One region of the Roseovarius sp. EL26 genome, then DNA from elsewhere that is predicted to be linked to it. Evidence: riboswitches for the same ligand, from Rfam matches in the RefSeq annotation. Region 1 holds a riboswitch; each other region holds the start of a gene.

Region 1 (7,639 bases):
CGAGCAATTCTGGGCGGTGACGCGTGAAAACATCAGCACCATGTTGGATCTGGACGGCTGGTGGAGCCTGTTCCGCGACGGTGTTGATCCGGTGATCGAAGATGAAGACAAAGAGTTCGTTGCTGAGGCGATGACCTTGTTGCCGGAAGGCCCTTACGATTCTGAAAGCTGGGGCCAGTGGACCGCAGCGGTGAAAGCGGCCACAGGCCGTAAAGGCCGCGGATTGTTCATGCCTCTGCGTAAAGCGTTGACCGGCCAAAGCCACGGCCCGGACATGTCGCAGGTTCTACCGCTTCTGCAGGTGATCCGCGCCAAAGGTTAAGGATCAGGCCAGAGGTGGCGGGCCTGTGGGTCTTCTGCTGGGATGATTTGCACATCGAGCGATTTAAGGAACGCGTCCGTTAAGGCGCGTTCTTTTTTGTTAAGCTCCAGATGACGTGGGTAAATCGGGCGGGTGCGATCATTTAGGATTGGGGCGTCCCAACCGTCGGTGGTTTCAAAGAATCGTGTGACACCGGGTTCGCCGAACTCGTTCAGGTAGCCTTGCACCACGACATCGAGATAGCTGAGCAGCACAGGTGTTTGTGCCGTGGGTTTGCCATGTTTGCCTTCTGGGATTGTATAGACTGCGATGTCGGGCACATGATCCAGATCATGATCCGTATGCGCGGTTGCTGTGATCCGGTCATAGGCGCGTTCACGTTCATCCAGTGCGGCCCAATCTGCGCCGGGAACAGGGGCTATTAGCCCGTCGATCTCATGACCTGGAGCGGGTTGTACGGTGAGATAGGCCACCGGGCGAAGGGCGGTGTGTCGCCAGACCCGCCGCCAGCCTTGTAATTGCGCCGGGTGCGTCGGATCAAAGTGGTGCGTGTGGCGGTTGACCAGACTGCCATAGCCAAAGAAATAAGCGGGTTGGGTTGGGGCAGATGTCATTGGCTTTCCTGTGACAGTCTTATTGAGGGCTTTGTCCTTGTTGTGCCGTGACGAGGTGTGCAAGGCAAGCAACTGACATTGACGGATTGTCATGCGCGCATTTTATTGGTTGAAATAGGCAACGGGCTGAAGTTATTGCCCGGCGTACCACCAAGGGAGAGCGTTATGAAATTTACCGAAGAGCACGAATGGCTGCGGCCCGAAGACGACCTGATTGTTGTCGGCATCACCGCCCATGCCAGCGAGCAATTGGGCGATGTAGTGTTTGTCGAACTGCCTGAGGTGGAAACCGAAGTGGTCAAAGATGACGAAATTCTTGTGATCGAAAGCGTTAAGGCCGCCAGTGATGTTCTGGCTCCGATTGACGGCGAGATTGTCGAAGTGAACGATGCGTTGACGGATGATCCGGGCAAGGTCAACGAAGATCCGATCGGTGATGGCTGGATGTTTAAGATCAAGCCCAGTGATCCGTCGCAAATGGATGATTATATGGACGAGGCGGCCTACAACAAATTCATCGCCTGAGGCCTCGCTTTTGTTGTTTGCAAAATGAAGAAATCAGGGCCAATCCCCATTGGCTGGCCCTGTCCTGTAATCATTACAGGATCTGACCCACCAGCTTCATCAGATCTTGTGCGCTTAGATATGATACACTAAGCGCCACCGGACATTCCGGGCGGAGCGAAGCCATGACTGAGACGGAAACATTCGTCTTCTACCTTGTAGATGAATTCGCACATCTTGCGATGTCCTGCGCTGTCGAACCTCTCAGGCTGGCCAATCTTGTCAGTGGAAAACCACTTTATGAGTGGAGCTTTGCCTCGGAGAATGGGCAGACCGCCGTGGCCTCGGATGGAACGGTAATGTTGGTGCATGGCGGGTTTGATAAACGCGTGCGCTCTGACCGGTTGTTTGTACTGGCTGGGTCAAACGTCAAGAACCACCTGTCCAAACCGTTGCTGGCAGCCTTGCGTCGAGAGCGCTCGCATGGAGCCGCAATTGGCGGGTTGTGCTCGGCGTCGTACATTCTGGCACATGCCGGGTTTTTGGACGGCATGCGCGCGGCATTGCATTGGTACTATCATGATGCCTTTGTGGAAGAGTTTCCCGAGGTTGAGCTGGTGCCAAGTGTGTTTGTCTTTGATGAAAAGATCATCACGGCGTCAGGCGGGACCGCGACGGCGGATCTTATGCTGCACCTGATCAGTGAAACCCATGGCGAGGATCTGGCCAATCAGATCGCTGATCAGATGGTTTATAACACCGTGCGCGAGGCCACAGCAGAGCAGAAAGTCTCGGTTCAGTCCCGCCATGGTATGCGCAACCAACGCCTAACCGAGGCGATCAAATTTATGTCGGAAAACATCGAAGAGCCGTTGTCGACCAAAGAGGTTGCTTCAAAGGTCGGGATCTCCACGCGCCAACTGGAGCGGCTGTTCATGCGTTATCTGCAAAGCACGCCCAGTAAATACTATCTGGAGATGCGTCTTCAACGGGCGCGAAATTTGTTGCTGCAAAGTGAGCGATCCGTGACGGAAATTGCAGTGGCCACCGGGTTTCGGTCAACCACGCATTTTGCACGGGTATATCGCGGGTTCTTTGGGGTGTCGCCAACGGCCCAGCGGGCGCGGTTGACCTAAAGTTCCAACAAAAAGGCAAACGTCTCGTGCACTGCGGACCAAGCGGCCTCATTGTTGGCAGTGAGTAAGAAACCTTGGGGAGTGCCTGCGTTATAGCCGGCTCCATCCAACATGCGCGCTACGCCTCCCGCTTCCTGACAGGCGATGATTCCAGCGGCGTGATCCCACGGAGTCATCATCGCGGACAGGCAAAAGTCAGCCCCACCCTGCGCTAATGTGCGATATTCATGGCACGAGCAATTGAGCACCTGCGTGCGGGCAAATTGTGGCAGGTGGGGTGCAAGGGCCTGTTGCACGTTCTGGGGCATCAGGTGCAGGTGGATAAAGCCGGACATGTTTTTGGGGTTTTCTTCGCTACCCATCCGCAGGGGGCGCGGGGTTCCGGCCTGCCGCACTTTGTGGGCGCCATTGCCCGTGCTGGCACTGATCCAGTCGTCGCGCACCGGATCATAGAGTAGGCCAAAGATCGGCGCACCAAAGCGGGTGACCGACAAGATCACACCAAACAGCGGCAGATCATTGGAAAAGTTCCAAGTGCCATCCAAAGGGTCGAGCAGGATGCAAAATTCAGCCTCGGCAATCTGGGTGCGGATGTCTGGGTGCTCGGAGGCTGATTCTTCACCCACGATCAACGCATGAGGGAACATCTGTTGTAGTCCGCGCCGCAACATTGCCTCGGCGGCGAGGTCGGCCTGCGTGACCAGATCGAATCGACCGGATTTTTGAGTGACATCCTGCACGCCGTGATTTTGAAAAAGTGGCATGATTTCAGTGCGGGCGGTGCGGCGCACCAGATTGATAACACTGGTTTCCTGTGCCTTGGTCAGCGGTGATGTGAGGGCAACGGGCAGGGATGTGGTCATCAAAAACTCCGGTTCATGCTACCTTTACTTGCATGCCACCGGTAATGGAAAAGTGCAACTTGCAACGTTTTGTTCAGTTCCGAGATGGGATGAAATGTGTCGCTTTCTGACGTGTCCTACCTTTGCGACCTGCTAGGGTTATGGTCTGAGGTGCCACCTTTCGCGAGGTGGAGAATTGGGAAGCTGGTGAGAGACCAGCGCTGCCCCCGCAACGGTAAATGCAGGAGGCGACCTGACAGAATGTCACTGGGATAGCTCCCGGGAAGGCGTCAGATCGCACGGTTGAAAAACCACCTGTCTAAGCCCGGAAACCAGCCTTGGAGTACGTCAAACCGCGGAGGGCGGTGCGGGCGGAAACAGTCAGGTTGTTGTATCCGGCATTTCCCCCGACCCCCTTTCGTCCCAATTCAGCCCGGGGTGTGGCTGGGGAGAAGAAGAACATGGTCCTGACACGTATTCTGGATGGATTGGAACAAAGCCCGGCGCAGGGTGCGGATGCGCAAAACATGGCCCGGCTGGGATTTCTTGAGTGGGTGCTGTCCTCGCCCGCGGGGATCACGGCGCAAGATGCCAAAGACGCCTTGTTGCAGCCGGGCATCCAAGATGCCGAAAGTGCCGCGGCACAGGAGTTTGTGACCTTTCTGGAGCAAGCAACGGTGAAAGTGTCCGCGCGCCGCTCACGTCGCAACCGGGCAAGGCAGCTGCATTAACGAAATTAGATCAGCAGGGGGCATCCGCTGTCAACCACCACGATTGAGCGGATGCGTGATCTTTGTATGTCGAGGCATGTTTATTCGTGCGATGACCCCTTCGGATGCCGCCGTTTTGGTGCGGATTTTTCACGATTCTGTTCGTCAGGTCGGGATTGAAGCCTATTCGGCAGAGCAGGTCGCCGTCTGGAGCCCGGCCCCGGCCACGCCAGAGATGTTTTTGCAGCGTGTTTCGGATGGGCGCGATGTTTTTGTTGCGCTGGATGACGGCGGCCAACCCTGCGGGTTCATCGAGCTTGAAAACAACGGCCACATCGATTGTTTTTATTGTCGTCCTGATGTGGTGGGCACCGGCGTTGGCGCGGCTTTGTATGAGACGCTTGAAGCTAAAGCCCGGCAGCTTGACCTGACAGCGCTATCAGTCGAGGCCAGTGAGCGGGCCAAGCGGTTTTTTCTGCAGCGTGGTTATGCCGTGCTGTGCCGGCAGGGCCTTTGTAGGCAGGCTGTGGAACTTCACCATTACCGGATGCAGAAAGTGTTGGAGGCTTGAAGCCAAATGACATGTCTTATCCTAGGGGTTGTTCATAAAGGTGATTGATTGGACCGCTTTGTAAACGGCTGCTTTGCGGGACAAAGTGAGCTTTCACCGCAAATTCATCAAAGACCGCTAAGGCCGCACAGCGGACTTGGTTTGAATTGCGTTACCACACCGACTAGATTGACGATATGCCAGAGGCGCATAGCCCCATCGGTCGCCGTCCGAGTAATGAAGCGACGTTGAAGCACACCGAATTGCTTGGTGGGTTCGATTATCTGCGCGCCGACTATACCAAGCAGACGTTTCCCCGGCATTCACACGAAGAGTATTTGGTCGGCGTTATTGAAGATGGCGTGCATGATGTCTGGTGTCAGGGGGAATGGTGGCACGCCTCCAAGGATGTCGTGGCCACATTTTCACCCGACGAGGCGCATCATGGTGGGCTTGGCGATGCTGACGCTTGGCGACAAACCATCTTCTATTTGCCGCAGAACATTGTGCGCGAGGCCATGGATTGTACAGACAGCACCTATTCCTTTCACCAGCCGTTCAAGCACTCACCCGAAATCGCTGCACGACTGGTAAGGCTACGATCACTGCTGGAAACGAATTCTGACCGTCTATTGCTTGAGCAGGAGGTGTTGGAGACTGTCGGGCAGGTATTTGAAAACCTGTCAGATGCAGAGACCGAAGTACGGACCATTGGCAAAAAAGAACTGGGAGAGATCCACGCCTTCATCCATGACAACATTCAGGGCTCGTTCGACATTTCGACTTTGGCAGGTTTGTCCGGCTTTACCAAACGCCAGTTCATGTCCAGGTTCCAGAAGCAATTTCACATGGCTCCCTATCAATACGTTATGCAGGCGCGTGTGCGACGCGCTCGGGAAATGCTGCAAAAAGGATCCAGTATAACCGATGCAGCATTCGAAGCCGGATTTTCCGATCAGAGCCACCTGACCCGCAACTTCCGAGCCATTTATGGCGTTACACCCGCGCGGTATTTTCGGTTAGAAACGTAATATCGTTCTATATTCGCACCATTCGCGTCTCTAAGTTCGTGCAAAGGACGAATGGAGACGATGATGGAACATAGCTTTCTGGATGATTACAGCGAAGGGGCGCACCCCCAAATACTAGCTGCCTTGGCGGGCACCAACTTGGTTCAACAGACGGCCTATGGTGACGACGCCTATTCGCAAGAGGCCCGTAAGTTACTGCGCCAGCACATGGGAACGGTCAACCCTGATGTCTGGTTCGTCGCCAGCGGCACTCTTGCCAATATTCTCCTAATTTCCAGTGCCCTCAGATCGCATGAGGCCGTGATCGCCCCTGCGTCCGGGCATATCGTAGTGCGTGAAACAGGCGCGATTGAAGCCACGGGGCACAAAATTATCACGGTCCCGCCGGTCGAGGGCAAACTGACGCCGAACGCCATAATAAAGGCGCTGGAGACCAACGCGCACTTCCCCCACATGGCCAAGCCGCGCCTCGTCTACATCTCCAATGCCACCGAGGTCGGAACCCTTTATACGAAGGCTGAGCTCAAGGCGATTTCGACTCTGTGTCGCGAGCGCGGATTGTTGTTGTTGCTTGACGGTGCTCGATTAGGTGCTGCTTTGTCTGCCGACAAGAATGATCTGACGCTCAAGGATATTGCGGAACTCACTGACATGTTTTGGATCGGTGGGACAAAGGTTGGGGCATTGTTGGGAGAGGCCATTATTATTTCAAACCCAGAACTGCGTGAAGATTTCGCCTTTCACGTTAAACAACGCGGCGCCCTATTGGCCAAAGGACGCATTCTGGGGCTCCAATTTCGTGAACTGTTCCGCGAAGGGCTCTATTTTGACCTTGCGCGTCACGCCAATGCTATGGCTGCCCGGCTATCTGACGGCCTTTCCAAGGCTGGAAATAAATTCGTCGCCGAAACCGAAACGAACCAGCTGTTCCCGATCCTTCCCAACGAACTGATCGCGCAATTGAAGGAGCGGTTCGATTTCTACGTTTGGGAGCCATACGATGCGAACAGCTCGATCACACGGCTGGTAACGTCCTGGGCTACCTCAGCGGAACAAGTGGACGCATTCATCGCGGAAGTTAACAAATCGACCTGATATGCTGAGTAGTTGCGAGAGCCAATTGGATGATGAACAAAGTCTGCTAAGCTGGACGTTGCTGCCTTTGCTGCAAACTGCAGCATCGGTCAATTTGGGCTCAAAGCGGACATCTGTGTTTTTGGCCAGACTTGTGATTACATCAGAAATACAAAAGGCGGGTTCGTTGATGTTGCAGGTGATCGCGAAATATCTATCGTTATCCCGGCAATCTATGATTGAAGGTAAGAGTGTGCCATAGAAAGCCTCAGGGCAGGCGTTCATTTACGCTAAAGTGTGGAATTGAAAGATGAGCACGACTGAGGGATCCAAACGTCTGGGCGGGATCAGTGATGCATTCTCTGACCGGAACTTTCGGATCTATTCCGTTGGATCGATTGGGTCGTGGATCAGTTTCTTTGTTCAGATCGTCACGGTATCCTGGCTGACATGGGAATTGACCGGGTCAACCAAATGGTTGGCGATCATGGCGCTTTTGGACATTGTCCCAAATGTTGTGTTGATGCCGATTGCGGGGGCGATTTCAGATCGGTTTGATCGCCACAAGATCATGCTGGTGACCAGTATCTTGTTGTTTTTGCAGGCCGCCTTGCTTGCGCTGGTGGCTTGGGCGGACATGTTGACGATCTGGACACTGGCTGTTCTTGTTTTGATGCACGGTATTTTCATTAGTCTGATGGTTCCGGCAATGTATGGGATTATCCCCCGTTTTGTCGGCCGAGCGGTGATGCCTTCGGCGATTGCGGTGGCATCGGCCTATTCCCAGTTGGCGCTTTTTGTCGGTCCTGCGCTGGCGGGGTGGATTATTGCGGAACACGGAACGACGGTGGCGTTT
Region 2 (7,639 bases), 380 kb from region 1:
GCCGGGCAGAAACTTCCAGTTCCAGAAGGCCCGCGCGTTATCCGTCGACAAGCCAAAGACCTGCACCTTGATCCCACGCTCTACCGCTGCAGATGCAAAGGCACGGGTTTCTTCCTCGGACAACCCAACCAAATTGAACTGAATCGAATCCGGCGCGCGCTCTTCGGGGGCCAGTTTCTCGGGTACCTGCATCCAGGCAGAGGTGTTCAACCGACCCGCCACATAGTCATGATTGGCCCGGCCATCGGTCACCCGGCGCGCTACTTCGGGCAATTGCGACCGAATGATCGCCGCTGACAGGTTGTTCAGACGTAGGTTATAAAGCGGCAATTGGTTCTGCCATCTGGCAAAGGCCGCCTTCAACTCATCATCTGTGTCGGTGAAATGTTTGGCCCAGTTGTGCTCGTATGCGCCCGACATAATCACTGTGCGGGCAATCAGATCGACGTCATCGGTGATTAGAATGCCACCTTCACCGGCGTTGACCAGTTTGTAGGATTGAAAACTGAAACAGCCCACGCGCCCGATCGTGCCAACATTGCGTCCACCCCAAACGGTGCCCAAAGAATGTGCCGCATCCTCAACCACAGGAATGTCTTTAGCCTCACACAGCGCCATGATCGCATCCATATCCGAGGTATGACCCCGCATGTGGCTGATGATCACCGCCTGCACATCATCCAGCTTGGCCTCAAAATCGGCCATGTCTATGCGGTAGTTGTCTCCAACCTCACACAGCACCGGAATACAATCAGCATGCACCACCGATGAGGGCACTGCGGCAAAAGTAAACGCCGGGATCAGCACCTTTGCATCGCGTGGCAGTCCAAGCGCCTTGAGCGACAGGAACAGCGCCGCCGAGCAGCTGCTCACCGCCAGCGCATAGCGCGTGCCCAGATGTTCAGCGAATTCACGTTCCAGTAATGCAACTGGCGCATTTTCCGGCGCGGTATAGCGAAACAGATCGCCACTTTGAAGCATCTGGTCGATTTCGACCCGCACGGATTCGGGGATGGGCTCTGCGTCATAGACGTTTGGGGCACTGTTCATTTCGGTTTCCTGAATAACAGTTTCGGATTATCCGAAGCTAATACATGAATTGAATTTTTTGGCAAAGCATTTTGTCGGATGACGTTGGGAAATCGGCGGCGATTTTCCTATTCCCCCATTGACCGAAGTATTGATATATATTCCGTAAAAATTATTGACATATTGTATATATTAAATAATAAATCCGGAATGGATGGTGTAGATAAAAAAATATCCAGATTGATTCAATCCGATGGTCGGATTTCCAGCGCACAAATCGCCGAGGCGGTTGGTGTGTCGGTCTCAACCGCCAATGAACGCCTGCGCCGATTGGTGGCACAAGGCATCGTCAAAGAATGGCGCGGCGTGCTTGATCCTGACAAGGTTGGGGCAGCGCTGTGTGTCTTTGTCTTTGTTGATGTGTCCTATGAAGGCGAGGCCGAAGCCTGTGCGGCACTCATACAGTTCCCTGAGGTGCTGGAACTGCACCACATCAGTGGGCCGCACTCTTATCTGATGAAGGTGCGGGTGCAGAACACCACCGCTCTGCAACAGTTCATGCAAACCTGTGTGAAACCCCTGAAAGCGGTATTGAAGACCGAAACGATCCTGTCTCTTGAGGCGCAGAAAGAAACGACAGCGGTGAAGATCTCGCCTCAATCTGACGAAAGATAAGTAAATGGAAATCCTTCTCAAAGGCATTGGCGTGGGCTTTGCCGTGGCCGCTCCTGTTGGGCCGATCGGCTTGCTCTGCATTCGCCGCACTTTGTCAGAGGGGCGTGGCGCCGGGCTGGCATCGGGCTTGGGCGCTGCCACGGCGGATGCGTTCTATGGGCTGCTGGTGGCCGCAGGTTTTGCCGCCACAGGGATGCTGTTGCGTTTTGCGACCCCCTTGGAAATTGGCGGTGGGCTGTTGATCGCGCTTCTGGGCATTATGTCGATTCGTAGCTTTTTCAGCGGTCCGGCAACAGACAGCGCACCCAAGTACAACATCCACGGTGCTTTGCTGCCCGCCTATACCACAACCTTTGTACTGACCCTGTCCAACCCGATGACCATATTGGCCTTTGTCGGTTTGGTGGTCGGCCTAGGGGCCTCTGCGGCCAGCGATCCGCTTGCGCCTTACTGGCTGGTGGTGGGGGTCTTCTTGGGCTCGGCCCTGTGGTGGTTTTTTTTGGTGCATTTGGCACTGGCTGCCAAATCCAAGATCACCCCACGCGTCACAAATTGGTTCGACTTGGTGTCTGGCCTCATTCTGGTGATTTGGGGCCTCTGGATCGCGGCTGACGCTTTGTAAGCAACACTCAACAACGTGCAGATGGGGCATCAAACAAGATGCCCCATCTTTGTCTTAGATATCGACTTCGACCCGGCCAATCGGGTTTGAGCAGCAGGCCAGAATATAGCCTGCCTCGATATCATCCTCGGAAATTCCGCCGTTGTGCACCATATGCACCTCGCCCGCGGTTTTCTTGACCTTGCAGGTGCCGCAAACGCCAAAGGTACAGCCTGACGGAATGTTCAATCCCGAAGCCCGCGCTGCCCCCAGAATTGTATCGGTTTCCGCCACTTTCGCCGTCACACCTGAGGTTGAGAACACAATCTCGGCCTTGCTATCATCATCCGGGATCACATCATCCAGTTCCGGTTGATCTGCCTCGGTCTCAATCGGCGCGCCAAAGCTCTCCTGATTGTAACGCTCCATGTCAAAGCCAAGTCCGGCCAACGCATCGCGCACCGCCTGCATGAACGGCTCAGGTCCACAGCAATAGACCTCACGCTCCAGATAATCCGGGGCCATCAGGCCCAGCATCAGCTGATTGAACTGGCCCTGATACCCACTCCACGGCCGATAGGGATCGGGCTCTTCGACCACGAACTTCAGATCCAGACCCGAGGTCCGGCTCGCCATCTGCTCCAACCGTTGGCGAAAAATAATCTCGGACGGACGGCGCGCACAGTTGATGAACACCACATCCAGATCCTGCCCTTCATCCCACATGCAGGTGGTCATCGACATCATTGGCGTGATGCCCGACCCGGCCGAAATAAACAGGAACTTGCGCGCGGCACTGCCGTCATTGGTAAACAGACCGGCGGGCCCAAGCGCCTTGATTCGCATGCCCGGCTTCAGATTGTCCAACATCCAGCGCGTCCCGATGCTATCGAGCTGTGCTTTGGCAGTGATAGTGATCGACCGGGGCCGAGATGGCGACGAAGAGATCGTATAGGTGCGATGCACCACACCGCCCGGCTGACTTGGCGCTGGGATTTCCAGCGTCAGAAACTGCCCCGGCTGATAGGCGAACAGCGCCCCAGACGGGACGCGGAATGAAAAGCTGGCCGTATTGGGCATTTCCGGCACGACCGAGACGCATTCCAGCATCTCGGAATCTTGCCAGATCGCAGGCGCGATAGAAGGGCTCAGATCATTCATGACTTACTCCGCTGCCATGGTTTCAGGGGCCAACCGTTCGGCCAAGGTCTCGCAATACCAGCTCACAAACTGGATCACGCCGCTTTCTTGCTTGGGTGAATAGGGGCCGGGCACATAGGCCGGGCTGTTGATGCCCAACTGGTTGTCTTCGACCACACGACGGTCTTCGTCATTGGTTGCCAGCCAGACCTCGGTCAAGCGGTTGAGGTCATAATCCACACCCTCGACCGCATCTTTGTGCACCAGCCACTTGGTGGTCACTTCGGTTTCCGTCGGGCTGACAGGGGTGACACGGAACACAATCGAATGATCCGACAGGAAGTGGTTCCAAGTTGTGGGATAGTGAAATTTCAGCAAGCTGCCTGCATCGGCAAAAGGCGCACGCCCCAACCAGCGCCGAACGGCCACTTTGCCATCCAGCGTGTAGCTTTCCGCACCCTCATTCAGAGGCACCCGCGCCAGACGGTATTGTCCATCGCCATGCAGATAGAATTGCGACGTCAGGCCTGCCGCCTCGCAACGATCAAAGTGCGCCTGCATTTTTGGCGGTGTCTCACCACCCTCAATCCCGGTGATTGATGGATCATCGGGGAAGGTCCTGCACAGCGACGGGTGATTGCCGCCACAGTGGTAACATTCGCGATTATTTTCCCAGACCAGCTTCCAATTGCCGTTCTCGATGATGGTGCTTTCAAAGGCGACCTTGGCATTGCCCAGATCATGCGGCTCCAGATAGGGGCGGGCGATATTGGCAAAGGTGTCGAAATCAGGGGCCTCATCCGCCAGGCAGATGTACACCAACCCGGCCAACTCTCGACAATGCACGGTTTTCAACCCGTGTTTGGTGGGGTCAAACTCTGGCCCCATGTCGCGCGCCCACAAAAGCGATCCGTCCAGTTCATAAGTCCACTGGTGATAGGGACAGACCAGTTTCGGGGCATGGCCTTTGGCGGCCTTGCAGATGACCGACCCGCGATGGCGGCAGGCATTGTGAAACGCCCGGATCTGATTGTCGGCACCGCGCACGATGATCACGCGGTATGCGCCAACCTTATGGGTGACAAAGCTGCCCGGCTTTTCCAGCTCGCAGGCAGGAATTGCAAACAACCATTCACGGTAATGAATGCTTTCGAGATCGGCCTGATAAACATCAGGACTGGTGTAAAAGGCTTGCTCTAGCGCGTGACCTTGTTTGCGCCGGGCCAGCAGCTCGGATGTAGTGGGGTTCATGTTGGCTCTCCTGCCGCACCCCGCGGCTTTGCTTGGGCAGGAAACGGCACGGCCAAGTGAAAAGGCGTCAGGCGAGGACCGACACCATACCAATTGCCCGCATCGCCACCCGCGAATTGACGTTATGCAAGGCTGGTTTCCGGACTTGAGAGGGGCTTTCGCCGGTTGCGACGCCTTCCCGGGGTTCCTCGTCCCAGTGGCGGTGTGTCGCGCCCTTACCTGTCTTACCGTTGCGGGGGCAGTGCCGGAATTTAACCGGCTTCCCAATTCTCTGCACAGCCGGGGGCGATGCAGCACCTTGCATGCTCAAAGTACCACGGTTGCAAGTCGGCAATATCTGAATTGCGACCACGCAGGGATCAAATTGGACGCAGGCAAAGTTTGTGTACGTTTTGTGCGTACAGGCTGTACATCCTGTACGCAATTCTGTCTCAGAACCCCAATCGATCCCGCAGGGCGTACCAGCTCATCGCCAGAACCAACAACGGCGGCCGCAGAGCTGAGCCACCCGGGAAAGGTGAAGTTGGTATACGTGAAAACGTCTCAAAGCCAGAGGCTTCGCCAGCAATCGCTTCTGCCATCAATTGCCCGGCATGGGTCGCAGTGCCGACACCATGCCCAGAATAGCCTGAGGCGCTTAGAATGTTGGGCTGAATTCGTGCCAGATAGGGCATTCGTTTCATCGTGATGGCCAATGTGCCACCCCAAGCGTAATCGATCTTAACATCCTGAAGGTGAGGGAAAATTTCCGTCATTGGCCTGCGAACAAGCGCGCCAATATCCTTGGGGAACCGGTAGCTGTAAGTTTCGCCACCGCCAAACAGCAGACGTTTGTCATGGCTCAGGCGGAAGTAGTTCACAACGAACTTGCTATCGGCCACCGCCACATCTTGTGTCAGCACTTTTGTAGCGTCATCACCCAATGGTTCGGTCGCCGCGATAAAGTTGTTAATCGGCATCACCCGTGACGCGACTTTCTTCTCCAGCCCACCCAGATATCCGTTGCACGCCAGAACAATATGATCAGCTGTGATCGTCCCGTTCTCCGTTTCAACCTTTGCCGGAACCCCGGGTATGATATTGGAAACAAGTGTTTTTTCGTGAATTCGAACACCGGCGGTCTCGGCCGCGCGGGCCAGTCCGATGGCATAGGCCAGTGGATGTAGATGCCCCGCACTCATGTCCAAGCTCCCGCCGACATAAGCCGGTGACGGGCACAGATCTTGCGCCGCAGATTGATCCAGTTTTTCCAGATCAGTGCAGCCGTAACGGTCTTTCAGATGATCCGCATAATCGTGTTCTTCGCGGACTTCTTTTTGCGAAAAACACATATGCGCGATGCCGGGTCTTAGGTGGCATTCGATATTATGTTTAGAAACCAGAGACTTGACAAGATTTTTGGAATCCTCTGCCAAATCCCAAAACTTCAGCGCATCGTCCTGGCCAACCCACTTTTCAATGCTTTCCTGATCGGCCCGTTGCCCACTACCAAGCTGCCCGCCATTTCGGCCCGAGGCCCCAAAGCCCACGCGGTGCGCTTCCAGCAGAACAACATCCAAGCCTTTCTCGGCCAGATGTAACGCCGCAGACAAGCCAGTATATCCGCCGCCCACAATACAAACATCCGCGCGGGTATCGCCAGCTAGCGCCGCCCGATCCTCGGGCAGGGCGGTGCTGTTGGCATACCAACTCTCAGGGTAATGACCTTTGCGGTCATTAGTAAAAAGCAAGTTCAGGGCCATGTGATCAGACGTTCATCAACAGGTGTTCACGTTCCCACGGCGAGATGACCTGCAGGAACTCTTCATATTCCGCGCGTTTCACGATGGAATAAACCCGTGCAAATTCAGGACCTAAGACCTCATGCAGAGCCTTGGCGCCTTCAAACATATCCAGTGCATCGCCCATGACTTGAGGGATATCACCGTCACCCTCGTATGCGTCACCTTTGAACTCGTCGCGTGGTTTTGTTTGCTCGATCAGTCCAAGATAACCAGTGGCCAATGAAACTGCGATGCCCAGATAGGGATTGCAATCCATCCCGGCGATACGGTTTTCAACGCGCCGTGCCTTGGGGCCGGACAGAGGCACGCGAATACCTGTTGTCCGGTTGTCACCAGCCCATTCCAGATTGATTGGGGCAGCATGATCTTTCACGTAACGACGATAAGAGTTCACATAAGGCGCCATTACCGCAAGACCAGCCGGCATATGGTTCTGGATACCCGCAATGAAGTGATAGAACGCATCAGTTGCTGTGCCATCCGCATTCGAGAAGATGTTTTCGCCGGTTTCGATATCTAGAATAGAATGATGGATATGCATCGCACTGCCGGGCTCGTCTTCGATCGGTTTGGCCATGAAGGTGGCAAAGCAGTCGTGACGCAACGCGGCCTCACGGATTAAGCGTTTGAAATAAAACACTTCATCCGCCAATTTCACCGGGTCACCGTGCAGCAGATTAATTTCCAACTGACCTGCGCCACCCTCTTGGGTGATGCCGTCAATTTCGAAACCCTGTGCCTCGGCAAAGTCGTAGATGTCATCAATCACCGGGCCGAATTCATCAACGGCGGTCATCGAATAGGCTTGGCGTGCAGCAGCCGGACGACCAGAGCGGCCCATCATAGGTTTGATTTCTTGCGCCGGATCAATGTTGCGCGCAACAAGGAAGAACTCCATTTCCGGGGCCACAACTGGTGTCCATCCCTTATCATGATAAAGCTGAACCACACGTTTTAGCACATTACGTGGTGAAAACGGGATCGGATTGTCATCACGGTCATAGGCGTCATGTATCACCTGCAGTGTCCAGTCACCGGTCCAAGGGGCGGCAGTTGCCGTCTCAAAATCAGGTTTCAGGATCATATCTTTTTCGATGAAACCATCATCATCCGCCGCTTCACCCCAGTCGCCGGTGATGGTCTGGTAAAAGATCGAATC
Region 3 (7,639 bases), 1.9 Mb from region 1:
CTGTAATCAATGCTCCAAAGACGAAGACCGCAAGGCGAAAGCGCGCCACGGGAATGCCAAGGGTTGAAGCGGTTTCATCGCCCACGGTCATGGCGTTGAGGCGCGGGGCTTGCAGCCAGAGCCATGCGCCACACAGTAAAAGGATCACCAGTGGGTAGATCAGGTGCGACCACTGAGCCAAGCCAAGCCCGCCAAGCATCCAGAATACCACAGTATGGGTGGCGCGCGGATCGCCTAGGAAGATCAGAACGTTCGCGCCAGCCATGATGACAAAGGACACGGCCACACCGGTCAGGACCAGCCGGTCCGCCGTGGTTGATGCGGTAAAATGCGAAACGGCCAATACCAAGAGAGTTGCCATAAGGGCACCAAAAAAGGCCAGCAGGGGCACGGTCAGGAGGCCCAGAAACAGTCCGGTATGCAAGAGAGCCAGAATGGCGCCAAACGCCCCGCCTGATGAAATGCCCAGAAGATGCGGATCAGCGAGTGGGTTGCGGGTGACGGCCTGTAGGGAGGCGCCGACGACGGCCAGCCCGGCCCCGACCATCACCGCCAGCAGTGCGCGGGGAAAGCGGATCTCCCAGACGATGGCAGCGCGGCCCTTGGACCATGTTGGGTCACCCAAATCAAAACCGATCTTATGGAAAAACACATCCCAAACGGTGGCAATGGGCACGGAAACGGCACCCACTGAAATGGCAAAGGAGAGGGACAACCCCAAGGCAACGAGACACCCGAGGGTGACCAGCCACAAAGGCAGTGGTTTGCGGGGTTGTCCCTGAGACATTATTTGCCCCAGAACCCTTGGGCGAGTTTCTGAACGGCCTTGATGTTGCGTGGGCCGGGGGTGGCCTCGACATATTCCAAAACGACGAAGCGGTCATTTTTCACCGCGTCGATATCAGCGAAGGCCGGGTTGTTCATCATGAAGGCGCGCTTTTCTTCGGCAGTGACATTGCCGTAGTTCACGATCACCACAACCTCGGGATTGCGTTCGACCACCTCTTCCCATGTGACGGTAGCCCAGCTTTTTTCAAAGTCATCCATGATGTTCCGGCCGCCTGCCGCTTCGATCAGAGCGGTTGGCATGGCGTAGCGCCCGGCAGTAAAGGGGGTGTCTTCGCCGCTGTCGTAGACGAAGACGCGCAGGGCGTTGTCGCCCGTGTTCAGGGATGCGGTAAAGTCTGCCAACTCAGCCTTGTAACCATCAACCAATTCTGCGGCTTTATCTTCGACGGCAAAGATTTTGCCGAGGTTCATCAGGTCGTTGTACATGTCATTCATGCTGACCTTGGCTTTTTCTCCGATGTGGATGCAGCTTTCGGTTAGCTCGTAGACCTTGATATCAAACGGGGCGAGGGTTTCGGGGGTGACCTCGCCGCCGACTTTCATGCCATAGTTCCAGCCTGCGAAGAAGAAGTCGGCATCGGCACCGACCAGAACCTCTTTGGAGGGGTATTTAGCGGACAGCTCTGGCAAGGCGTCGATGCCATGGCGCATCTCTTCGTCCAGCGTTTTCCAACCAGAAATGCCGGTGTAACCGACCATGCGATCCGCAAGGCCCAGAACCAGCATCATTTCGGTCAGGTTGACATCGTTTGAAATGGCGGCCTTGGGTGGAGTCTTAAAAGTGACCTCGCGGTCACAGCTTTGAACGGTGGTTTCGGCAAGGGCTGATCCGGCAATAACGGACAGGCCAAAAGCGAAAGCGGATGTTTTCATTGAAGTTCCTCTAGTTGAGTCGATGTGGATGGAAGTTGGTAAGACAGATAGGGCTTGCGACTGATGCTCAGCTCTTCGCGTCGGGCGTGAACCTGAAAGGTGTCCGCGACGATGGCATCCTGAAGGACGTCATCAGGATGGCCAAAACCCTGCGGTTGCCCGTTTTTGAGGACGAGAATGCGGTCACAGATATCGCTGGCAAGGTTCAGATCGTGCAGCGAGGTTATGATGGTCAGGTCCAGCTCGCTGATCAATTGCAGCACCTCAAGCTGATGGCGGATGTCGAGGTGGTTGGTTGGTTCATCAAGCACCAGAATTTGGGGTTCCTGTGCCAGCGCGCGCGCGACCATCACCCGCTGACGTTCACCGCCCGACAGTGTGGACAGGCTGCGCCCTGCCAGATTGCGCAATCCCAGCCGGTCGAGCGCGTTCTCGATCACCTGAGCGTCATGTTGTCCGGGACGGGCAAATCCCTGGCGATGGGGTACCCGGCCCAAGGCGACGATTTCGCGCACGGTCAGAGCGAAATCAGTGGGTTGTTCTTGCAGAACCGCAGCAACCTTGCGGGCCACCTGACGGTGGGACAGCGCATTGAGCGATATGTCGTCAATCAGGATTTTCCCGCGTAAGGGCCGATGGAAGCCATAGATCAGACGTAGCAACGTGGTTTTGCCCGCGCCATTGGGGCCCACTACGCCCATGACTTGTCCGGCTTGAAGATCAAAGCTTGTCTCATGCAGCAAGAGCGGGCTACGGCGGTGGGGGGCGAACGCGACCTGATCGATCTTGAGTGATGCAGCCTTCATGAGGCTTTCTCCAAGCTGTCTTGCAAAGCCTGAAAGGCAGCGGGAATGCGGGCGAGTGTGGACTTGCGGAGCTTTCCAGGGCGATCCAGTGAACTACACCAGCCGTCATCAAGCGTAGCGTATTGCTGCGCAAAGGTGATCAGATCTGCGATGTCGTGGTCAGGCTCTATATCGCCAAAAAGATAGGTCGCTTTGTTTTTACCGTGATAGGCCACCGTGCAAGGGCGGCTGCACCCCGCCATACAGGCCACTTCGGCAATGTCGAAACTTGCGGGCAAATCGTCACCAGCCGCCGCGAGAGCGGCGCGCAATTGCGCGATCAACTCATAACCGGGGCGGTTGGTCTTGTCTTTGTGGCGGCAAGAGGTGCAAACCGTAATGCGGTGAGAACAGGATTGGGACATTAATTCCTCCACAATCAGTCGGGGAGGAATGGAAACCTGTCATATCTGCGGCAAAAGCCGAATAAGCCATCTTGGCATCCTTCCTAGGCACCCCGCCCGGGTTGAAGTTGCGTTTCGATGGCAGGTCTCCTGACTCGCGGCTTGTAGTCCCACCCGACCTTCCCAGGTTTTCACCCAGTGGTCTTTCGGGGGGCACACCGCTTACAGTTGCGGGGGCAGTCATGGAATTGGCGCCTAAAAGGCTACACCGCACCACGTTCCCTTTTCATCCCGGTTTGCGCTGTGCGCCCGGGAACCATCGGGCAGGAGCATTCGGCTGATTGGTTGCATATGTCAACCGAATTGTGTGTGGGTGGTACGGGTAGACAGAGAGGGGCGGTGTCTTACACCACGACCTCCAATTTGTCCTGTTCGCCGACTTTGAACACCTTTTTGTAACGCGCGATCTGATCGTCGGGGCCCATGGCTTTGTTTGGGTTGTCAGACAGTTTGACGGTGGGTTGCCCGTTGGCTTTGACCGCTTTGCAAACCAGACTGAAAGGCGAGAGGGAATCGTCCGTCGTCAGGCCGCGGAAATCATTGGTCATCAACGTACCCCAACCGAACGAGGTTTGGACCCGGCCATCAAACTGGTTGTGTAGCTCGATGATCTTGGCTGTATCCAACCCATCGGAAAAGATGATGCGTTTTTGCTTGGGGTCTTCGCCCTGCGATTTCCACCAGTTGATCGCGGTTTCCGCACCGGTGGCGGGATCGCCGCTGTCGATGCGAATGCCAGTCCAACCAGCGAGCCAGTCGGGTGCATTGTCAAAAAAGCCCTGACTGCCATAGGTGTCGGGTAGGATAATGCGCAAGTTGCCGTCGTGTTCATCGTGCCAATCGGAGAGAACATCGTAGGGGGCCTGCGCTAAGGTGGCATCGTCTTTGGCCAATGCGGCGTAAACCATAGGCAATTCATGTGCGTTGGTGCCGATCGCCTCAAGATCGCGGTTCTTGGCAATCAGACAGTTTGATGTCCCCTTGAACTTTGTCCCCAAGCCTTCGGTCATTGCCTGCACGCACCAGTCTTGCCATAGGAATGAATGCCGCCGCCGGGTGCCGAAATCGGCGATGTTCAACCCCTCGATCGGGCGCAGTTGATCGACCTTTTCCCACAGCTTGGTCATGGCGCGGGCATAGAGCACCTGCAGTTCAAAACGTTTCATGTCATGTAGCACAGCGCGCGAACGCAGCTCCATCAACACCGCCAAGGCGGGGATTTCCCACATCATGACCTCGGGCCAGGAGCCTTCAAACGTGAGCTCATACTGACCATCGCGTTTCTCAAGGTGGTAGGGCGGCAGTCTGAGTTGCTCAAACCACTCCATGAATTCAGGCGTGAACATCTGGCGTTTGCCATAGAACGTGTTGCCGCGCAGCCAAGTGCTTTCGCCCCGGCTGAGTGACAGGGACCTGATATGATCCAGCTGCTCGCGCAATTCGCCCTCGTCGACCAGTTCGGCCAGACGAATGGATTTGCTCCGGTTGATCAGGGAAAATGTGACCTGCGTGTCGGGTTTGTTGCGAAACACCGACTGGCACATCAGCAGTTTATAGAAATCCGTGTCGATCAAAGACCTGACAATCGGGTCGATCTTCCATTTGTGGTTCCACACGCGGGTGGCGATATCGACCATTGGGGGCCTCCGGGATCTTGCGTTCAGATCGTTAAAGCAAAGCGGGAAGAAAGAGACAAGAGGCGGAGAGGATTGTGCGATCTGCACAAAAACTGCTGAAGCGCTAAGCCAGAGCTGCAGTTTGGGGGGCTATTCAGGGGGAAGAAACTAAACGAGCAGTGAAAGGACAAACTTATGAAACTCTATCTCGTACGTGGCGTGCCCCGTAAATTACAGCAAGATGGCTGGTGGATGGATGGCGATCTGGCGCCTGTTGATCATTCTCCGCATACCCCAAGTACGTCTGAGGTATCGATGTTTTCCCGGTTGCGTCAGTTTGTTTCCGGGCGTTGAATGGGGACTATGGTACAGACAGGGCGTACCAAAGAATAAGGGCCGGGAACAGCTGTGGCTAAAATATTGATTGTCGATGACGACCCGCAGATTCGGGATGTGTTGCGTATCACGCTGAAACAGGCAGGGCATGAGGTGAGCGAGGCCGGAGATGGGGCAGAAGGATTGGCCAAGGCCCGCAATGGCAATATCGATCTGATCGTGCTGGACATTGGCCTGCCAGAGATGGATGGGCTACAGGTCTGTCGCCGCTTGCGTGAAGATGTCGAAACGCCGGTGCTGTTTTTGACTGCACGCGACGACGAGATCGACCGGGTGTTGGCGTTTGAGCTGGGCGGAGATGACTATGTGTCAAAGCCGTTTTCACCACGTGAACTGGCAGCCCGGATTAAGGCGATTTTGAAGCGGGTTGGACCGGAGCCAGCAAAAAGCGGACTGAGCCGCGGCGTGCTGAAGCTGGATCCCGAACGGCACTTGTGTACGGTATCCGGGGAATCCCTGGCCCTGACGGGGCGCGAGATGGATCTGTTGGCGCATCTGATGGCGCGCCCCGAACATGTGGCGACCAAGGCGCAATTGGTGGATGCTGTATACGGCCCGTCGTTTCACATCTCGGACCGGACATTGGACAGCCACCTGCGCAATTTGCGAGCCAAGCTGACCAAGGCGGGATGTCATGAAGCGATTGAAACCGTACACGGGGTCGGGATCAGGATGGGTGCATGTCAAAGCAGATAAGACAAAAGTGGCGCCCGCCTTTGGCGCTTGTCATTGGCGGCACCTTGGCGGTGATCTTGTGTCTGCCGGTGATCGGAATTGGATATCTGCGCTTGGCCGGCGGCATCTTGGGCTGGTTGGAAACAGCGCAGCTGTTTGGATTGGTGGCCGCGATTGCGACCCTGATACTGGGGTTTTTACTGTGGCGCTTGGTTTTGCGGCCGGTTTATGCACTGACGGCCCATGCGGATGCGCTTAAAAACGGCCGGGATGATACACCCCTGCCGGATCATTTTGGAACGCCAGAATTCTCTGCGCTGGGTCGCGCAATGCAGGATATGGCGACCACGTTACAAGACCGCGAGGCTGGATTGCGCGCCTATACTGATCATGTGACGCATGAGCTCAAATCCCCCCTGACCAGTTTGATTGGCGCGGCAGAGTTGCTGGAAGGCGATGTTGATGCCGAAGATCGGGCGCAGCTGGCGACGACGATCAAGCAATCGTCACAAAAAATGGATGAACTGCTGAAAGCGCTCAGGCGTTTGGCTGCCGCGCGTGAACCCGTTGGCCGAGGGCCTGTGCAGGTCGCTGAGGTGGTGGCCGCGCTGTCGGGGAATATCGAGATAGAGCTTGCAGGTGATAGCGAGGTGCCGATTGATCGCGAGTCGTTGCATGCGGTGCTGACGCATCTGGTGCAAAACGCAGCGGCTCACGGGGCTGGGAAGGTGATGATCACCTGCGAAGAGCGGTCTTTGCGGGTCTCGGACGACGGGCCGGGAATTGCACCCGGCAATCGGGAGCGGATTTTTGACCCATACTTTACCACACGACGCGAGGCAGGTGGCACCGGCATGGGGTTGGCGATTGTACGTACGATGTTGCGGACCGTTGGGGGGGATGTCGAATTGGTGCCCTGCCAAAAGGGGGCTGCCTTTAGGTTGCGTTTTCCGGAATGAAACAGGTTTGACGAAGCATCCCCAGAATCAGAATTGAAGCGCGTCGCGCGTCAGGGCTCGTACTTCGCTTTGCGCCAACCGGTCCACGATTTGCATAGGCGACAAGCCTTCGCGCTGGGCTTTGTCCCAGATCTTGGCGCAGGACCGGGGTGACCATGGACGTGCTGCGGTGCTCAGCCATGAGCGGAGTTCTGGAGGCAGACGATCATAGGCTTGCATTGGGTCACCCGCGCGCCGCCGACGCTTGAGCCGCGTCGCGCCTAAATTTCTGTTCATGCCATTGTCTCGCTTTGAGTGTTGTGACTGATTTGTGTTGCCCGCAGCATGTCGAAACTGCGTTGCAGCTCTGCCCGGGCCACGTCTTTGGCAATCACGACGATGCGTGAAGTTTGATCACCTGCGGGCCAATCACTTAGCTGTATTGGAGGATCAAAGATGTGCTGCACGCCGTGGAAAACGAAGGGCTGGTCAATCTCTTCGAGAAAGACAATGCCCTTAACCCGCAGGATGTCGGGGCCTTTCAGCGCAATCAACGTGTCGAGCCACAGATCAAAGGCGGCGTCCTTTAGCGGCTCCTCAAACACCATCGAGACCGATTGTATGCGTGGGTCATGTGGCGAAAAAGCCGGTTCTTTTGTGGAGGGCGCGAAACCGGAGAGATTGGCCAGCGGGTCTGCCTTGGCGGGGGTCAGCCAGTCTAACGCTTGCGCGGCAGCTACATCACGCCGTAAACCATTCAATCCGAACAGGGCCTTCACAGGAACCTTGCCTTGGGTGGCCTGCACAATGCGTGCGGTTTGGTTCAGTTTGCGCAACCGATCCTGAAAGGACTTCGCTTTGGGTTTTGAAACCAGATCGACCTTGCTGAGCACAATCAGGTCCGCCATTGCGATCTGCGAAACAGCCTCGAACTGCACGTCTAATGTCGCAGGCCCTGCCGCCGCGTCTACGATCGTCACAACCCCATCCATCCGAAGGGTTTCTGCCAGCGCCGGATCAACCAGCATTGTCTGCAAAATTGG
Region 4 (7,639 bases), on a different contig from region 1:
CTGCGTGAATGCGGATATACGGGTCAAGAACCTGTATTGGACCCGATGTGCGGCTCGGGCACCTTTGCTATCGAAGCCGCCGAGATGGCCGCAGGTTTGCATCCCGGACGAGAACGTGCCTTTGCATTTGAAAACCTTGCAACGTTTGATCCACAAATCTGGTCAGACATGCGCGAAAGCAGCGCCGCGCAAACACCTGCGCATTCCTTCTTTGGCAGCGACCGCGATACCGGTGCAATCAAAGCCGCCAGCGCCAATGCAGAGCGCGCGGGCGTAAGTGCATCAATCAACTTTCAGCACTGCCCAATCAGTGAGTTGCAGCGCCCCGATGGCCCAGCAGGCCTGATCATGGTGAACCCACCTTACGGCGCACGCATCAGCAACAAAAAACCGCTATATGCACTGCACAACTCCCTTGGGCAGGTTTTGAAAGAAAGATTTTCCGGCTGGCGTGTGGGTCTTGTGACATCGGATGCGGATCTTGCCAAAACCACCGGCCTGCCCTTCGATAACCCTGGCCCCTATGTAGCCCACGGTGGGTTGAAAATCCGGCTATGGCAGACTGCGCCGTTGCCCTAGAGCATTCACCATCAATTCCCACCGCGCTTTACTTTTGGGTAATAAATATCCATTATATGAAGCATATCTGTATTGTTTTTCGATGTTCTCATCAAAAACGTGACCCTGCGAAGCTGTAACTTTGCAGGGTCTTTCTTTACTCTGAACTTAACTCAAGATGTAAAGCCGAATGATTGCGACAAACAATGTTGCCATAGCAATCACAACCATCCATTTTCTGTATTGACTTTCCTCGATGTCTCTCACCCCCCTTCATCGCAATGGATTTAAGGCCATTGAGGGGTTAATTCTGGACTCAAATAAGGCGAAATCGTGACGCAGAATACCAAGAATAGAAATTTATATTTCTAAATCAATTGGGCGAAACATCACGCTACCATCTGTTCGGCTTTCTTCAGATCAACCGAGACCAGCTGACTCACGCCCTTCTCTGCCATCGTCACGCCGAACAAGCGGTCCATCCGGCTCATTGTTACGGCGTGGTGAGTGATGATCAGGAAACGGGTTTCTGTGCGACGGCACATTTCGTCCAGCAGATCACAGAACCGCCCAACGTTCGCATCATCCAGCGGCGCGTCGACCTCATCCAACACACAAATCGGTGAAGGATTGGACAGAAACACACCAAAGATCAGCGCCAGAACGGTCAGGGTTTGTTCACCGCCAGATAGCAGGCTGAGCACTGACAGTTTCTTACCCGGTGGCTGGCACATGATCTCAAGTCCGGCATCCAGCGGGTCTTCGCTTTCGACCATAACCAGATTGGCCTCGCCACCACCAAACAGGTGCTTGTAGAGCATCTTGAAGTTGGAATTGACCTGTTCAAATGCTGTTAACAGGCGTTCGCGTCCTTCCCGATTCAGACTGGCGATACCACTGCGCAGTGTTCTGATCGCCTCTTCCAGATCATTTTTCTCGTTGACCAGCGCGGTATGCTCTTCCTCAACCTCGCGCGCGTCTTCTTCGGCGCGCAGGTTCACCGCCCCCAAAGCGTCACGTTGACGTTTCAGGCGGTTTACATCGGCCTCAATCACGTCTGAGGCTGGCATTTCATGCGGGTCAACGCCCAGTTGCTCCAACAATGCTTCGGGTGCAAGTTCCACCTCTTCGGTGATCCGCTCCGCCGTCACAGCAACGGTTTCACGTGCGGCTTCCATCCGTGCCTCGGATCTGGCACGCGCCTCGCGCGCTTCGGATGCATTGCGCTCTGCCTCGCGTTCACCGGCAACGGCTTCACGTGCGGCCCCTTCGGCAACCGAGAGCGCATCTGCCGCCTCGGCACGACGGGCGCTGGATTTGTCGATCTGCTCGCCCAGCTCTTCGCGTTTGGCAGCAATCTCTTCTGGCGCAGCAGAGGCCTCAGCCAGTTCTTCTTCTGTGGTATACTTGCGTTCAGCCAGCTCAGCGCTGCGCTTTTCAGCTGTTTCCAAGCGGTGCCGCCAACCGCTGATTTCCTTGGCCACTTCTTGGCTGCGTTTGGTGCGACTTTCGCCCTCGCGGCGCAATTCATCATGGGCAGAGCGGCGTGACATCATGGTAATCCGCGCAGCCTCGACCGTCATTTTCACGTCATCAACCTGCGTGCGCGCCTCGTCCAGATCGCCCAGATCGGTCTGACCTTTCTCAGCCTCGGCCAGCTGCTTTCGCGTCTCCATCGCCTCTTCTTCGTGGCGGGTGACGGCAAGGCCCAGTGATTCATGTTTGGAGGCTGCAAGGTTCCGGTCTGCCTCGGCCCGCGACAAGGCTCGGCTGGCTTGCGTCACTTGTGCGTCCGCCGCCCGGCGGGCCTCGCGCGCAGCACGGTCTTCCTCGGCTTGACGTGCCAACATCAAGGACAGGGCTTCGTGCGCCTGTTGTGCCCCCTCGGCACGGGCCGTCGCATGAGACAGTTCCTGCTTGAGTTCTTCCAGACGGTTGAGTTGCTCCAGACGCAGGGCTGCTGCACTTGGTGCATCTTCTGCCCATGCGCGGTATCCATCCCAACGCCACAGGTCGCCTTCCCGACTGACCAATCGCTGCCCGGGCTTCAGTTCGGCCTGCAGTCGTGGGCCATCATCCGACCGCACCAACCCGATTTGGCCAATACGGCGCACCAGAACTTCGGGCACATTCACATAATTGGAAAGCGCATTGACACCTTCGGGTAAGGTTTGCGCGCTGGAATATCCCGGCAGGCGGGCCCAGCCAGAAGGACCATCATCTGTCACCTCTGGCGCACGTAAGTCATCGGCCAATGCCGCCCCTAACGCTTTTTCATAACCAGACGTCACCTGAAGAAGATCAAGGATCTGCCCGCCCTCGGCCGTGTCGCGTTCCAGCAGTTTGGCCAATGCGGTGACTTCCGCGCTGAGCGCGTTCAGCTCCCCTTCAGCCTCGGAACGCTCCGCCCGTGCTGTGACTTCGCGGTCTTGCGTCTCAGAACGCGCCTCTTCGGCGGCATTCAAAGCCAGTTCGGCCTCTTCGGCAATATGCTGCGCCTCGGCCTCGGCCTCATGGGCGGTCTCAAACTCTTGTGCGGCACGCAACTCTGCGTCTTTAGCGCCTTGTGCTGCCTCGCGGGCACGGGTCGCCTCAGATTCGCTTTTGGTTAGCATCTTACGGCTGTCATCCAACAGGCGTTGCGCTGAATGGTGGCGCGCGGCCAGACGGGCGACATCTTCGGTTAGCTGTCCCAGATCAGTTTCGCGTTGTTGCAAAACGGCGGCGGCTTCATGAGCCTCTTCCGAGGCGATCTCCAGACGTTCCTCTTGCCCCTCGCTCGCCTTGATCAGTTCGCGCGCTTCCCATTCCAGACGTTCAATGGTTTCGCCTGCATCGCGGTTCAGGCTGGCCTCGCGCTCAATATCACGGGTCAGCTGTTCAATCCGCGAGGACAGGGTTCCAATCCGGGTGCGGGCATTTTGTTCTTGCTCATTGAGCGTGTCGCGCTGGACTTGCAAACGCTGCAAAACAGCCGCCGCAATCGCTTCTTCCTCGCGTAGGGCTGGCAAGGCATCTTCGGTGTGTATCCGCAACTTGCCTGCTTCGCGTGCAGCCGTTTCCGCACGTGCGGCGGCGGTGACACGTTCGCGCAGTTCGTCGTCTGCCAGTGCACGGGCCAGATCAGCCTCTTTCCAGCGACGGTAAAGCAACAGGCCTTCAGAGCGGCGCAGGTCCTCACCAATGGCGCGATATCGCTGTGCTTGGCGCGCCTGACGGGCCAATTGTGCCAGCTGGGTGGCCAGCTGCTCAATCACATCATCAACACGAGCCAAATTGGTTTCCGCGCCTTTGAGCTTAAGTTCTGCCTCGTGACGGCGCTGATAAAGGCCGGAAATCCCGGCCGCCTCTTCCAAAATCTTGCGGCGTGCTTTGGGTTTGGCATTGATCAGGTCTGTAATCTTGCCCTGACTGACCAGCGCCTGCGAGTGTGATCCGGTTGAGGCATCGGCAAACAGCATCTGCACATCGCGGGCGCGGGCATCCTTACCGTTAACCTTGTAGGCCGATCCAACATCACGGGTGATCCGACGCACCACTTCCAAGTGATCCGCATCATTGAATCCTGCCGGTGCCAGCCGATCAGAGTTGTCCATATGACAAACCACTTCGGCAAAGTTGCGCGCTGGTCGACTGGCCGCACCGGCAAAAATCACATCTTCCATACCGCCGCCACGCATGATGCTGGGGCGGTTCTCGCCCATCACCCAACGCAATGCTTCAAGCAGGTTCGACTTGCCGCAACCGTTTGGCCCGACAACCCCGGTCAAACCATCCGTGATGATCAGATCCGTCGGGTCAACGAAGCTTTTGAAGCCGGTCAGTCTGAGCTTTGAAAAATGCAATGCGTCCCCTTGCGGTTTCTACGGCACGAAATGATTCCAATTCCCGAATATTGTGACGGTGGGAATCACACGCTGTCAACGCATAACCCCACCATATGGGGTAAGTCGCGGAGTTATCCACAAAATATTGCGACTTTTCGCCCATTCGAGTCGAAAATTTCAGTTTCAATCAGAGCGTGGCAGCATTGTCGCCGCGATTCGAATGCCGGAAGAAATCCATCATCTTCCACCCCTATGTCGCCCAGCAATAAAGCGATGTCGGTTTCCATTCGTTGGCTCATTTTCTTGCCTTGAATGAGGGGTGTGCTTTGCAAATCATTCTTGACGAATGCCTTGGCAATCTTCATACCGAATAAAGCAAGGGTCCCCATATGGATGCAAAGCATTCAGGGGATGAATTGGGAATGACGTGATGGTGGACCCATGTAGGGCACTCAATCGTCAGCCGCCCCCGCGACTGTAAGCGGTGAGCCCCTGTCGAAGACCACTGGGTGAATAACCTGGGAAGGCGACAGTAAGGCATCGACCCGCGAGCCAGGAGACCAGCCTTTGCGTGACTGTAATCCACACCTCGGGTGAGAGGTGAAGAAGGAGAAATAAAATGACTGCACTGGTACATTCAGCCGCAAAATCCACCGTATTCCCTGCCGTAGCTGCGATCATTCTGGGCTTTGGCATTGTGACAATGGCTGGCCACGTTCAGGCTAGCGCGCTGCACGACGCCGCACATGACGTGCGTCACGCAACCGGCTTTCCCTGCCACTAAGCCATGTTCCAAAAAATTCTGACCAGCGCGTTGTTCGCTGGATTCTGTACAGGGCTGCTTGCGGCCCTGTTACAGTTGGTTTTTGTGCAACCCGTGCTTTTGCATGCGGAGCTGTACGAAGGTGGTGATCTTGTGCACTTTGGTGCCGCAGCGGTTAGCGCCCATCAGGATCTTGGCGGCATCGATCTGATGCGCGACGGACTGAGCGTGTTGTTCACCGCGCTGATCTATACCGGCTATGCCTTTGTGCTGGTCGCGATGATGAGCATGGCGTCTGAGCGTGGATTCACAGTCAACGCACGCACTGGCTTGATCTGGGGCATTGCGGGTTTCATTGCGATGCATTTCGCGCCTGCATTTTCTCTGCCGCCTGAGGTGCCTGGTGTTGCCGCCGCTGATGTGGCCGAGCGTCAGGTCTGGTGGTGGGCTACCGTTGCAGTCACCGCACTTGGTCTTGGCCTGTTTGCCTTTGGCAAAGGGGTGATCATGTACGTGATCGCTGGCTTGTTGATCGCTGCACCGCATCTTGTGGGCGCGCCGCATCCGGATGAGTTTGCCGGGCCGGTTCCACCGGAAATCGCAGCACTCTTTGCCAGCCGTGCATTGGGTGTTGGATTTGCTGCCTGGGCCTTGCTGGGGACATTCGCCGGATATTTCTGGCAAAAGGAAGCGGCTGACGCTTAAGCGCCTAAACACAACAACGCCCCGGCGGCATCGCCGGGGCACTTGCTTGGAAACGATATGCAAAAACCTTTCTTCCTTTTGATCATCGGGCTGTTCTTTGGCACGGGCTTTGGCTTCATTCTGGCTGCGAGCAGCGGTGCTGAATTCGAAGGTCACGATCATGGTGACCCGGCGCAACACGCCGAAGGTCAAGCCCACGACGGTATGGATCATTCAGCGATGGATCATGCCGCAATGCACAGCAAATTGACGGAGGCCAAGGCACCCCTCCCCGGTCTCGATTTGACCCTGCATCCAGATGGGGCCAGCAGTCGTAATCTGGAGATCAGCCTTGAAAATTTCGCCTTCTCGCCAGAGAACGTGAACGGTGAAAACACCCCCGGCGCAGGTCATGCCCATATCTATGTGGATGGTGTCAAATTGGCGCGCAGCTATGGCCCTTGGTTTCACATCAGCGGCCTGAGCGCAGGCGAGCACGAAATCCGCGTGACCCTGAATGCCAATGACCACAGCCAGTTTGCCATTGATGGCGAACCCGTTGAAGCCAAAGCCACCGTGGTTATCGAGTGAGCATGCCGGCGGCTGATATTCTGTTGACTGCCGCTTGCAGGACGGGGGCGCTCCCGTCGTCCATTACGTTGCGCTATGCTGGAACACGCCCAACCAGACAGTGGCGCAACCGTCCTGCCCCGCGCGCATCCTCGATCCAGCCATCGGTGCTTGCGGCATACATGCCTGCAAAAGCCAGTGTGTCAGCCAGATCCTTTGCTGGATCGATGTCGCCGAAGAGATACGTCGCCTTGCCAGGCGCCGAGAACGCCACGCTTAACGCGCGCCCGCAATTGGACATGCAATCATGGTCCTGGACCTCGAATAGCATGGCTTTTTCAGCAAATGCTGCGCGTAAATTTACGGCAAACCTCTTGCCACCCAGCCCCTCACATGTTGAACAGACCACAATCCGGTGCATCACTGCCTCTCCTTCGCTTGCGAAGGGCCTAGGCCAGTGGCGCACCTCTTGCAAGCGTTTGAAGGAGAGAACCTGATGCCTGCCAAAATTCCTGCCACTGTTGTTACCGGTTTCCTTGGAGCCGGGAAAACCACCCTGATCCGCCATATGCTGGAAAATGCAAATGGCAAACGCATCGCCTTGATCATCAATGAATTTGGTGATCTCGGTGTTGACGGCGGCATCCTAAAAGGCTGCGGCATCGAAGGCTGCGCCGAAGAGGACGTGGTCGAGTTGTCAAATGGCTGCATCTGCTGCACCGTGGCCGAAGATTTTGTGCCCACCATACAGATGTTGTTGGACCGGGACGATGCGCCCGATCACATCGTGATCGAAACCTCTGGTCTGGCCCTGCCCCAACCGCTGGTGCGTGCCTTCAACTGGCCCGAGATTTCCACCCGCGTGACCGTTGACGGTGTTGTCACCGTAGTCGACGGCAAGGCCGTATCCGAAGGCCGATTTGCCCACGACGTCGCCGCAGTTGACGCACAGCGTCAGCAAGACGAAAATCTTGATCACGAAACGCCACTTTCAGAACTGTTCGAAGATCAGATCGCCTGCGCTGACATGATCGTTGTCAATAAATCTGACCTCCTGGGTCAGGATGAAGCCTCTGCACTTGCCGACAAACTGCGCGGTGAAAGCCGTGACGGCGTGCAAGTCGTCAAAGCCACCATGGGCGCCCTGCCAGTTGATGTTCTCTTGGGTCAAGGCATCGGGGCCGAGGACGACATGGATGCGCGTCACGAGGTGCACCATCACCACCACGATCATGAT

Evidence for each region. A riboswitch is a leader RNA that binds a small molecule or an ion and turns the genes downstream of it on or off. The one in region 1 is predicted to bind cobalamin.
Region 2: it holds a riboswitch for cobalamin, as region 1 does, so the genes downstream of both, D9A02_RS15605 (aromatic ring-hydroxylating dioxygenase subunit alpha) here and D9A02_RS17685 (hypothetical protein) in region 1, are expected to answer to the same signal.
Region 3: it holds a riboswitch for cobalamin, as region 1 does, so the genes downstream of both, D9A02_RS08290 (DUF1636 domain-containing protein) here and D9A02_RS17685 (hypothetical protein) in region 1, are expected to answer to the same signal.
Region 4: it holds a riboswitch for cobalamin, as region 1 does, so the genes downstream of both, D9A02_RS00190 (CbtB domain-containing protein) here and D9A02_RS17685 (hypothetical protein) in region 1, are expected to answer to the same signal.

What each region holds. Positions count from the first base shown of each region.
Region 1 covers NZ_OUMZ01000007.1:1,956,804-1,964,442, reverse strand. Annotated here, with positions in the region: gene gltX (glutamate--tRNA ligase) at 1-322, shown strand, start outside; gene D9A02_RS17705 (gamma-glutamylcyclotransferase family protein) at 319-936, opposite strand; gene gcvH (glycine cleavage system protein GcvH) at 1,102-1,461, shown strand; gene D9A02_RS17695 (GlxA family transcriptional regulator) at 1,626-2,576, shown strand; gene D9A02_RS17690 (inositol monophosphatase) at 2,573-3,439, opposite strand; cobalamin riboswitch at 3,571-3,774, shown strand; gene D9A02_RS17685 (hypothetical protein) at 3,880-4,149, shown strand; gene D9A02_RS17680 (GNAT family N-acetyltransferase) at 4,226-4,699, shown strand; gene D9A02_RS17675 (AraC family transcriptional regulator) at 4,876-5,709, shown strand; gene D9A02_RS17670 (low specificity L-threonine aldolase) at 5,773-6,804, shown strand; gene D9A02_RS17660 (MFS transporter) at 7,094-7,639, shown strand, end outside.
Region 2 covers NZ_OUMZ01000007.1:1,576,721-1,584,359, reverse strand. Annotated here, with positions in the region: gene D9A02_RS15625 (DegT/DnrJ/EryC1/StrS aminotransferase family protein) at 1-1,050, opposite strand, end outside; gene D9A02_RS15620 (Lrp/AsnC family transcriptional regulator) at 1,129-1,704, shown strand; gene D9A02_RS15615 (LysE family transporter) at 1,709-2,326, shown strand; gene D9A02_RS15610 (hybrid-cluster NAD(P)-dependent oxidoreductase) at 2,381-3,466, opposite strand; gene D9A02_RS15605 (aromatic ring-hydroxylating dioxygenase subunit alpha) at 3,470-4,696, opposite strand; cobalamin riboswitch at 4,809-5,012, opposite strand; gene D9A02_RS15600 (FAD-binding oxidoreductase) at 5,128-6,438, opposite strand; gene D9A02_RS15595 (glutamine synthetase family protein) at 6,443-7,639, opposite strand, start outside.
Region 3 covers NZ_OUMZ01000007.1:99,801-107,439, forward strand. Annotated here, with positions in the region: gene D9A02_RS08275 (iron ABC transporter permease) at 1-787, opposite strand, end outside; gene D9A02_RS08280 (ABC transporter substrate-binding protein) at 787-1,722, opposite strand; gene D9A02_RS08285 (ABC transporter ATP-binding protein) at 1,719-2,528, opposite strand; gene D9A02_RS08290 (DUF1636 domain-containing protein) at 2,525-2,932, opposite strand; cobalamin riboswitch at 3,034-3,247, opposite strand; gene pncB (nicotinate phosphoribosyltransferase) at 3,316-4,608, opposite strand; gene D9A02_RS19200 (hypothetical protein) at 4,783-4,941, shown strand; gene D9A02_RS08300 (response regulator transcription factor) at 4,996-5,679, shown strand; gene D9A02_RS08305 (ATP-binding protein) at 5,664-6,617, shown strand; gene D9A02_RS08310 (DUF6525 family protein) at 6,645-6,893, opposite strand; gene D9A02_RS08315 (GTP-binding protein) at 6,890-7,639, opposite strand, start outside.
Region 4 covers NZ_OUMZ01000001.1:27,940-35,578, reverse strand. Annotated here, with positions in the region: gene D9A02_RS00200 (class I SAM-dependent RNA methyltransferase) at 1-579, shown strand, start outside; gene smc (chromosome segregation protein SMC) at 948-4,403, opposite strand; gene D9A02_RS19095 (hypothetical protein) at 4,517-4,750, opposite strand; cobalamin riboswitch at 4,748-4,969, shown strand; gene D9A02_RS00190 (CbtB domain-containing protein) at 5,005-5,169, shown strand; gene D9A02_RS00185 (CbtA family protein) at 5,173-5,853, shown strand; gene D9A02_RS00180 (hypothetical protein) at 5,911-6,423, shown strand; gene D9A02_RS00175 (DUF1636 domain-containing protein) at 6,497-6,823, opposite strand; gene cobW (cobalamin biosynthesis protein CobW) at 6,899-7,639, shown strand, end outside.